3 regions of the Mesorhizobium sp. Pch-S genome follow, and region 3 is predicted to be linked to each of the others. Evidence: predicted binding sites of a transcription regulator. Region 3 holds the regulator's gene; each other region holds the start of a gene.
The links. Region 3 encodes LexA, which represses DNA repair genes until DNA is damaged. Its sites were predicted from a motif close to TGTTCNNNNTGTGTTCNG; they were not measured.
Positions count from the first base shown of each region.

Region 1 (3,279 bases), 330 kb from region 3:
CCGGAGACGCCGGTTACCGCCGTGAAGGTGCCGAGTGGAAACTCGGCGGTGACGTTCTTCAGATTGTTGCCACGGGCGCCGACGACCTTGACGCGCTTGCCCTTCTTGCCTGGCCGCCGTTCAGCGGGCGTCGCGACCTCGAGCTCTCCGGAAAGGTACTTGCCGGTGATGGAGGCCGGATTAGCCATGACCTCGCGCGGGGTGCCCTGGGCGATGACGCGGCCGCCATGGATACCCGCCGCCGGACCGATGTCGACGACATAGTCTGCAGTCAGGATGGCGTCTTCGTCGTGTTCGACGACGATCACCGTATTGCCGATGTCGCGCAGGTGCTTCAGCGTTTCCAGCAGGCGCGCGTTGTCGCGCTGATGCAGGCCGATCGATGGCTCGTCCAGCACATAAAGCACGCCGGTAAGGCCAGAGCCGATCTGCGAGGCGAGACGAATGCGCTGGCTTTCACCGCCCGACAGCGTGCCGGAATTGCGCGACAGCGTCAGGTAGTCGAGGCCGACGTCGTTGAGGAAACGCAGCCGCTCGCGGATTTCCTTCAGGATGCGGATGGCGATCTCGTTCTGCTTTTCGTTGAGCTGCGCGGGCAGCTCATTGAACCAGAGATCGGCTTTGCGGATCGAGAGTTCGGTGACCTCGCCGATGTGCCTGCCGGCGATCTTCACCGCCAGTGCCTCCGGCTTCAGGCGATAGCCGCCGCAGGCGGGGCAGGGCGTGGCAGCCATGAAGCGCTCGATTTCCTCGCGCATCCAGGCCGATTCCGTCTCCTTCCAGCGCCGCTCGAGATTGGGGATCACGCCCTCGAATGTCTTGGTGGTCTTGTAGGAGCGCAGGCCGTCATCATAGTTGAAAGTGACTTCGCGCTCGCCGGTGCCACGCAGGATAGCCTGCTTGGCGTCTTCCTTCAGGTCCTTGAACTTGTCGCCAAGCTTGAAGTCGTAAACCTTGCCCAGTGCCTCCAGCGTCTGCGAATAGTAGGGCGAGGTGGATTTTGCCCACGGCGCCACCGCGCCGTCGCGCAAGGTCACATTGTCGTCCGGCACGACCAGGTTTTCATCGATGGCGCGCTGGCTGCCCAAGCCATCGCAGGTCGGGCAGGCGCCGAACGGGTTGTTGAAGGAGAACAGCCGCGGCTCGATCTCCGGAATGGTGAAGCCGGAAACCGGGCAGGCGAACTTTTCCGAAAACAGGATACGTTCGTGCGTCTCGTTCTTGGATTTGTAAGCGGATTCTTCTGCTGTGGCCTCTGCGGGCAGCGGCCGATCGGCGAATTCCGCAACGGCGAGCCCTTCGGCAAGCTTAAGCGCCGTTTCCATGGAGTCGGCCAGCCGCGTGGCGAGGTCGGCACGCACGACGATACGGTCGACGACGACGTCGATGTCGTGCTTGTACTTCTTGTCGAGTGCCGGCACGTCGGCGATCTCGTAGAAAGTGCCGTCGACCTTGACGCGCTGGAAGCCCTTCTTCTGGAGCTCCAGCAACTCCTTCTTGTATTCGCCCTTGCGTCCGCGCACCATCGGCGCCGTGATGTAGAGGCGGGTACCTTCCTCAAGGGTCAGCACGCGATCGACCATCTGCGAAACGGTCTGGCTCTCGATCGGCAGGCCGGTCGCCGGTGAATAAGGCACGCCAACGCGCGCGAAGAGCAGGCGCATATAGTCGTAGATTTCGGTAACGGTGCCGACGGTCGAGCGCGGATTGCGCGACGTCGTCTTCTGCTCGATCGAGATGGCGGGCGACAGACCATCGATCTGGTCGACGTCCGGCTTCTGCATCATCTCGAGGAATTGTCGGGCATAGGCCGAAAGGCTTTCGACGTAGCGGCGCTGCCCTTCGGCATAGATGGTATCGAAAGCGAGAGACGATTTTCCTGAACCGGACAAGCCCGTCATCACCACGAGACTGTCTCGCGGCAGATCCAGGTCGACGTTCTTAAGATTGTGCTCGCGCGCGCCGCGAATGGAAATGTACTTATGGTCGGCCATGCCGCTCCGCCGCCTCAGCTTGCAATGTTTCGGATTGGCGAACCCAGCCGCCGCCCGCTCATATGGGTATTTTTGCCGCAAGATCGAGACTCTCCGGCTACTTTCAGCGTTTAACCGCCTTTCGCGCGGGCGGGCAAGCAAAAAAGAACAAAGGCCGAACGCGCTCCTGACAATGCGATGTCAGCAGAACGTGACGTTCCGGACCGTTCCGATCACAATTTTTATAATCGGCCGGCCGCCGGTTGACGCTGCGGAAGTGAAGGCGCAAGGTTAGCCGTCGCCTGAACCGATCGCCCCGTGGCGATCCTCGAGCCGGAAGGCGGTCTGCGAGGCGCCGCAGACCAAAACGAGTGAGAGTTCGGGCAGACGGCAAGAGCAACCAGAAACAGGAGCGAGGCATGACCCCACCGGACAGTCCCTTCAGGCTCCATCTGTCGTTGGAGCCGCGGCGGGCATAGGTGTCAGGAAGGCGGCGCCTTCCCGTACAAACCGTGACCTGCCGATCCCCTTACAATCAGAGACCATTAGTCGGGTCGTCGGCCGTGAGCCGCGAAGCACCCGAAACCCAAAGCCGGTAAAACGCTCCCGGCAGAATTGGGTAAAGCCCTAAAAAGCCCCGTCCGCATGCCAAAGCGCAGCGGCGGGGCTGTTCTTTTGCGGTGAGTACGACTTCGCGAGATCGTCACATGCTGCGCCGACGCCACGGCTGTCGTGACGAAAGATCAGCAGAATCCGCGCAAATTACCGCCGCGGGGCAGGAAGATTGCCTGCGCCGATGTCCACGATCACCGAGCCCGAAATGCGAACATCCATGTCACCGACCTTGAACCGGCGACCGGAGGCGGGATCGTAATCGTCCGGTTCCGGTTGTGGAGCCGCCGGTTTGACGATGCTGTAGCCGCCATTGACGCCGGGCAGGGGCTTTGCAGCCTGTTTGCCGGCTTCTCCGGCAAATCCTGTCGTTGTCGAAAAAAGGGCAATCGTAAGGGCTGCCAGATACGATGACGGTGAGAGGCGGGCGGTGATCATGGCGCTAACATAGGCGTCTTCACCCGTGACGGCCAGTACCCGCCGAGCCTTCGGATCGGATGTGCGGGGATTTGTTCCTATGCAGCCCGTTTGCGCGTGTCGTAGACGTGATCGACCAGGCCCCATGCCCTGGCTTCCTCCGCGTTCATGAAATGGTCGCGGTCGAGCGTGTTCTCGACGTCTTCGACCGTGCGGCCGCAATGCTGAGCGTAGAGATCGATCATCTGCCGCTTGGTCTTCAGGATATCCTCGGCGT
Region 1 covers NZ_CP029562.1:5,382,402-5,385,680, forward strand. The annotation lists gene uvrA (excinuclease ABC subunit UvrA) at 1-1,994, opposite strand, end outside; gene C1M53_RS25135 (hypothetical protein) at 2,736-3,023, opposite strand; gene C1M53_RS25140 (ATP-dependent Clp protease proteolytic subunit) at 3,101-3,279, opposite strand, start outside.
Region 1: uvrA (excinuclease ABC subunit UvrA) is a predicted target of LexA. The motif match lies at 2,138-2,155, and genes of this name have one in related genera.

Region 2 (3,279 bases), 350 kb from region 3:
CAGCCAGTCCAGCAAAGCGCCTGGCGTTTTTCGCGTCCGGAATTGCGTAAAAACAAAGAGCTGGAGCGTTCAGCGGAACGCTCTAGGCGCGCAGCGCCGGCCGCCGCGTCGACTCCGTGATCCAGCCGTCGACCACGACCCTGTTACGGCCGGCGCGCTTGGCCTGATAGAGTGCCCGATCGGCACGGGTCAGCATCTCCGTCAGCGTGGCCTTCTTCATCGAACCGAAGGCGACGCCGGCACTCACGGTACAACGCAGCACGCCGATTTGCGTGTGAATTTCCTGTCCGGCGAAATCCGCCAGGATGTTGCGGGCAGCAGCCTCGACGTAGTTGCCTTCGACACGCGCGATCACCAGCGCGAACTCCTCGCCACCGAGGCGAAATGCGCTGTCCCCGGCGCGCAAATTCGCCCTGATGACATCGGCGAAGCGCTTCAGCACCTCATCGCCGGCGGAATGACCGTAGACATCATTGGTATTCTTGAAATGGTCGAGATCGAACATCACGACCGCCAGTTCCTCGCCGAAGGCCTTGTCCGGGTAGCCGTCCACCAGGGCGCGGCGGTTCTGCAGGCCGGTCAGCGGATCGGTCAGCGCTTCGTTGCGGTGCCGGGCCGCCATCCGCAGATTGTGCATGGTCATGGGCAGTGCGCCAAGCGCGGTGAGACATGCCACGGAAACGATGATGTTGACGCGCTCGGCCCAGTTGTCAGGCGCCTTGCCCAGCACCCAGCTGCCGTTGAACAGGAGCACCAGGCCGCACAAGGCAAACGAGACGGCGCAGATCGCGAACAGTACGGTCATCAAGGTGATGAGCGCCGGAAACTCCTCGCGGGCCTGCCAGAAAACCCAGCCGACCCACACCAGCAGCGCGGAGGCAAAAGCATATTCGACCATGAAGGCGGCGCCATCGAGGCCCACCATCATCAGGAAGGTGGTCGAAAGGACAGATGCAGCGACGACGGCCAACACCTTTCGCGCGATGTGGATGTGCCCGTAGAATTGGCCAGCAGCAACCAGGACCAGTGCGAAACCGCTGGGCAGAAGGGCCATCAGCAGCGCTCCGATCCAGGGTTGCGGATCGTTGGTGTATCGCCAGAAGGCAATGACGTGCGCGGCCACCACGATCAGGCCGACCGCGGCCGTCAGGAAATAGTGGCTCTGCCGCATCGCGCTCCAGATCACCAGCATCGTAATGCTGAGACAGGTGCCGGACAATGCTGCCGCCAGCAGCAAGGACTGATAGTCCAGCATTGTTCGCTTCCCCGCTATCACAACAGCGTACATTGTACGCCATCATCGCCCATTTTGCGGCAACCCGGCTCGAACGCTCAGGAGAAAGTCGCCAGATGGTTTACGAGACGTCTCTATTCGGAGTAGAGCACGCGCAAGCCATGAACGGAACACGAACTGCTGTGATCCAGCCCACAAAACATGGCAGTATCACTCCCTGATTCGTTTTCAAAGCGCATGGACGAAATGGACGATCTTTTCGGCAATCCTGACAAGCAGCCACAACAGCAGCCACGCACCAGTTCGCGGCCTGCGGATCCGCTCGTGCAGGCTGCCAAGCGCACGCAGAACAGCGCCGCCAAGGATGGCAGCGAAGGCTACAGTGCAGCCGATATCGAGGTTCTGGAAGGACTGGAACCGGTAAGGCGCCGGCCGGGCATGTATATCGGCGGCACCGACGAGAAGGCGCTGCACCATCTCTTCGCCGAAGTCATCGACAATTCGATGGACGAGGCAGTCGCCGGGCATGCCACCTTCATCGAGGTGGAACTCGGTGCTGACGGCTACCTCACCGTCACCGACAACGGACGCGGCATTCCGATCGACCCGCACCCCAAGTTCAAGGATAAGTCGGCGCTCGAAGTGATCATGACGACGCTGCATGCCGGCGGCAAGTTCGATTCCAAGGTCTACGAAACATCCGGCGGCCTGCATGGCGTCGGCGTGTCGGTGGTCAACGCACTGTCCGATGACCTCGAAGTCGAGGTCGCGCGTGGACGCAAACTCTATCGCCAGCGCTTCTCGCGCGGCATCCCGCAGGGCGGACTCGAATTCCTCGGCGACGTCCAGAACCGGCGCGGCACGCGAACCCGCTTTCATCCCGACGCCGATATCTTCGGCAAGGGTGCGCATTTCGAACCGGCGCGAATCTACCGCATGGCGCGCTCGAAGGCCTATCTGTTCGGCGGCGTCAACATTCGCTGGTCGTGCGATCCATCGCTGATCAAGGACAAGGATTCGACGCCGGCCAAGGCGGAATTCCACTTTCCCGGCGGCCTCGGCGACTATCTGAAAGCTTCGCTCGGCGACGAGATGCAGGTCACGCGCGAGATCTTCTCGGGCAAGAGCGAGAAGCAGAGCGGCCACGGCTCCGTGGAATGGGCAGTCACTTGGTATGGCGGCGACGGCTTCCTCAACTCGTACTGCAATACCATCCCGACGGGCGAAGGCGGCACCCATGAGATGGGCTTCCGCAACGTGCTGACGCGCGGCCTGCGCGCCTATGCGGATCTGGTCGGCAACAAGCGCGCGTCCATCGTTACCTCGGAAGACGTGATGATTTCGGCTGCCGGCATGCTCTCTGTCTTCATCCGCGAGCCGGAATTCGTTGGCCAGACCAAGGACAAGCTGGCTACGGTTGAAGCGGTACGCATCGTCGAAACCGCGCTGCGCGACCCGTTCGACCACTGGCTGGCGGACAACCCGCAGGAAGCCTCGAAGCTGCTCGACTGGGTGATCGCCCGTGCCGATGAGCGCGTGCGCCGGCGCCAGGAAAAGGAAGTGTCGCGCAAGAGCGCCGTGCGCAAGCTGCGCCTGCCAGGCAAGCTCGCGGACTGCACGCAGAATGCGGCGGCGGGCGCGGAACTGTTCATCGTCGAGGGTGACTCGGCCGGTGGTTCAGCCAAGCAGGCGCGGGATCGTGCGATACAGGCGGTGCTGCCGCTGCGGGGGAAGATCCTGAACGTCGCCAGCGCCGGCAACGACAAGCTGGCCGCCAACCAGCAGATTTCGGATCTCGTCCAGGCGCTCGGCTGCGGCACGCGCTCGAAATACCGCGACGAGGACCTGCGTTACGACCGCGTCATCATCATGACCGACGCCGACGTCGACGGTGCCCACATCGCCTCGCTGCTGATCACCTTCTTCTATCAGGAAATGCCCAACCTGATCCGCGGCGGTCACCTCTTCCTGGCCGTGCCGCCACTCTATTCGCTGCGTCAGGGCGGCAAGATCGCCTACGCCCGCGACGATGCGCACAAGGACGA
Region 2 covers NZ_CP029562.1:5,358,760-5,362,038, reverse strand. The annotation lists gene C1M53_RS25030 (diguanylate cyclase) at 83-1,255, opposite strand; gene parE (DNA topoisomerase IV subunit B) at 1,472-3,279, shown strand, end outside.
Region 2: parE (DNA topoisomerase IV subunit B) is a predicted target of LexA. The motif match lies at 1,396-1,413, and genes of this name have one in related genera.

Region 3 (3,279 bases):
GCCGCAGGCGCGCTCGTTCGCCGGTTTCCTCGCGCACAAGTCGCTGATAGCGGTTGCTGGCATGGCTGCGACCTCGATCATCGCCGGGCTTGCCACGGCACTGTTCGCGGTCTGGCATTTCCAGCGGGTCTCGCCCTTGAGTCTGTTCGCGAACCTTGCCGTGATGCCAGTGGTTTCGTTTGTCATGCTGGCTGCCGTTCTCAGTGCGATTGCCATGCCGTTTGGCGCCGATGGCCCGTTTCTCTATGCGATGGGCAAGGGACTGACGGTGATGATGGCGATCGCGGACTGGATTTCGGTACGCTCGCCTGTCGATGGTGTTGGTCTCGTTTCGACGCAATCGGTGCTCTTCGTTGCCGTAGCGCTCGCCATCGGTGCGATGGCGACGACATGGCTGCGCTTGCTGGCGGTGCCCTTTGTGCTGGCCGGCCTGGTTGTCATGGGCAATGTCGAAACGCCCGATGTGTTGATCTCGGAGGACGCGCGTCTCGTTGCCTTGCCAATCACCGGTGACGAGCTTGCTGTCAGCCGGGCGCGACCCAATCCATTCACGCTCGACAACTGGCGCCGGGCGCTCAACGTAGAAACGACGATCCTGCCGGAAGATGTTTCGAATGACGCTGAACTGACTGTCGAAAATGCACTCGACATGCCGCCTGGCATGCCATTCCTGTGCGCTCGACGGATGTGTTTCGCCCGCCACATGTCGGGTGCGGTCGTCGTAACGGCGGCTAGTGCCGACATCGCCAAATCGGCCTGCGGGGTCGCGTCGCTCATTGTCATCGACGATGCAACTGCACCTGACCCCTGCAACGATCCGGCAGTGTTGGTTGTCACCAAGCAGGATCTCGCCCGCGTCGGCAGTGCAGCCGTACGCTTCGATTCTTCGGCTGATAAGCCGGCTAACATCCTGTTCGCGCTCGATATCAAAGACCGGCCCTGGCATGCCCAGCGAGGATTTACGCGCGAGGCGAGAGGATTGCCGCCTCGCCCTGAAAAAGCGTTCAAATCCAAGCCAAGACCGACAAACTCGAACCGCTCCGCCTATTCCGACAAACCGGTCTTCAGAAAGCTGTAGTCGGCTAAATTTCCTGGCTGCCTGCGCTCAATAACGGCGGATCAATCCAACCAGTTTACCCTGCACCTTGACCCGGTCCGGTCCAAAAATCCGTGTCTCATAGGCAGGATTGGCTGCCTCCAACGCGATCGAGGCACCCTTGCGGCGGAAACGCTTGAGTGTAGCCTCTTCCTCGTCGACCAGTGCGACGACGATTTCGCCCGGATTGGCCGAATTGGCGTTGCGGATGATGACCGTATCACCGTCGAAAATGCCAGCTTCGATCATGGAATCGCCTTTGACCTCCAGAGCATAGTGCTCGCCCCCCGAAATCATGTCCGGCGGTACGGAAATCGAATGGGTACGGTGCTGGATCGCGTCGATCGGTACACCGGCAGCAATGCGTCCCATGACGGGGATTGAAACGGAAACCGCGACGTCGTCGTCGTTGCTGGGCGCCTGCAGACGTTGCGGTTCCTTGGGCACGGGACGCCCCAGGCTGCCCTGGATGACTGCCGGCGAAAACTTCTTGGCCGCGTTGAGGCCGGGAGCAATCGAATCCGGCAACCGTAGCACTTCCAGCGCGCGAGCCCGGTTCGGCAATCGGCGGATGAAGCCACGCTCCTCGAGAGCAGTAATCAGCCGGTGGATTCCGGATTTGGAGGCCAGGTCCAGCGCCTCCTTCATTTCGTCGAAAGAAGGGGGGATTCCACTTTCCTTCAGCCGTTCATGGATGAAGAGCAAGAGCTCGTGTTGCTTGCGTGTCAGCATCGCCACCCTCCGTGGAACGGAACCGGAATCAGAAAAACAAACCCGGAACAAACACTATCTGTTCCATTTGTGTTCCGCAACCATTTAAAGTTTAATGAATTTGTTGACGCTTTGTTCAGCGTGGCGAGAAGGCTGGCGGTTCTCTGTTGCGAGATCCCACGTCGCCGGCCGCCAAAAGATACTGTCTCATCCTTGCTCGGCAAATAGATTTTCAGCCATGTAATCCACGAACACCCGCACTTTGGGCGAGAGGTGGCGATTTGTCGGCCACAATATTCGGAACGTACCCGTTTCGCTGAGATGATCCGTCAGCAGTGATACCAGCGTGCCTTCGACCAGTTCCGCAGACACGGCGAACGGCGGCAGGCAGGTGATACCGAAGGAGCGCTCGGCGAGGTAGATCAGTGGCTCCAGCGTGCTGGCAACGGAGGTCACGGGAAGATCGAGTTTCAGGTCGCGACCGCTGCGCACGAGGGGCCAGGGCTCGAGCCGCCCCGAATTCGCGTAACGATGATGGAGACAGCGGTGATTGAGCAGGTCCTCCGGCACTTCGGGCGTACCGTATTTGGCGAGATATTTCGGTGCCGCCACGATTTTGTGCCGAAAAGTGCCGAGTTTGCGGCTCATCAGGCGCGTGTCCCGTATGTCTCCCGTGCGGATCACCGCATCAAAGCCCTCTTCGATGACGTCGACCAGCCGGTCCGTAAAATCAAGGTCGAGATTGATATCCGGATATTGTTCCATGAAGGCCGATATGGTCGGCATCAACAGCATGCCTGCAAGCGGCAGAGAGACGCGAAGCTGTCCTCGGGGGCTCGCCTGCGATCTCGAAAGCTGGATCTGCGCTTGTTCGTATTCCGATTGAATGCGCCGGCAGGTTTCGAGGAAGAAACTTCCTTCTTCGGTCAGAGCCATGCTCCGCGTCGAGCGGTGAAAGAGGCGGGCGCCCATTTCGTCTTCGAGCCGGGCGATCGCCTTGCCTACGGCCGAGGCTGTGAGGCCGAGCCGTTGTGCTGCGCCGACAAAGCTCCCGGCTTCCGCTACCTGCACGAAGATGCCGAGTGTTCCAAGTTTGTCCAATTGCGGAATTTTCTTCGTTAGTAATGAGATCACACGAATATTTATCTGCCTGTTTGTCCTGAATATCCAGAGGTCGCCGCGGCAAGAAGGCCGCGATCGTCAGATGGAGACACTTATGAACGAACTCACCGCAGGTTTTTCAGCATCCCCTCAGCCGACGACCTTCGTCGTCAACGTCATCCATGCCCATCCGGGGAAACAGGAAGAGGCTTTCGCCATTATCCAGGACGTCGTGCATTACGTGGCCGAGCGCAAGGAAGGCTTTCTCTGGAGCACACTCGCCAGGAGCACCGATGGTGAAACCGTCGTCAATGTGGAAGCGATCCAGGGCGCCGGCAATGTCGATGAATTTTTCTCCGATCCTGTGTTCG
Region 3 covers NZ_CP029562.1:5,712,568-5,715,846, forward strand. The annotation lists gene C1M53_RS26975 (ComEC/Rec2 family competence protein) at 1-1,078, shown strand, start outside; gene lexA (transcriptional repressor LexA) at 1,106-1,828, opposite strand; gene C1M53_RS26985 (LysR family transcriptional regulator) at 2,015-2,908, opposite strand; gene C1M53_RS26990 (antibiotic biosynthesis monooxygenase) at 3,024-3,279, shown strand, end outside.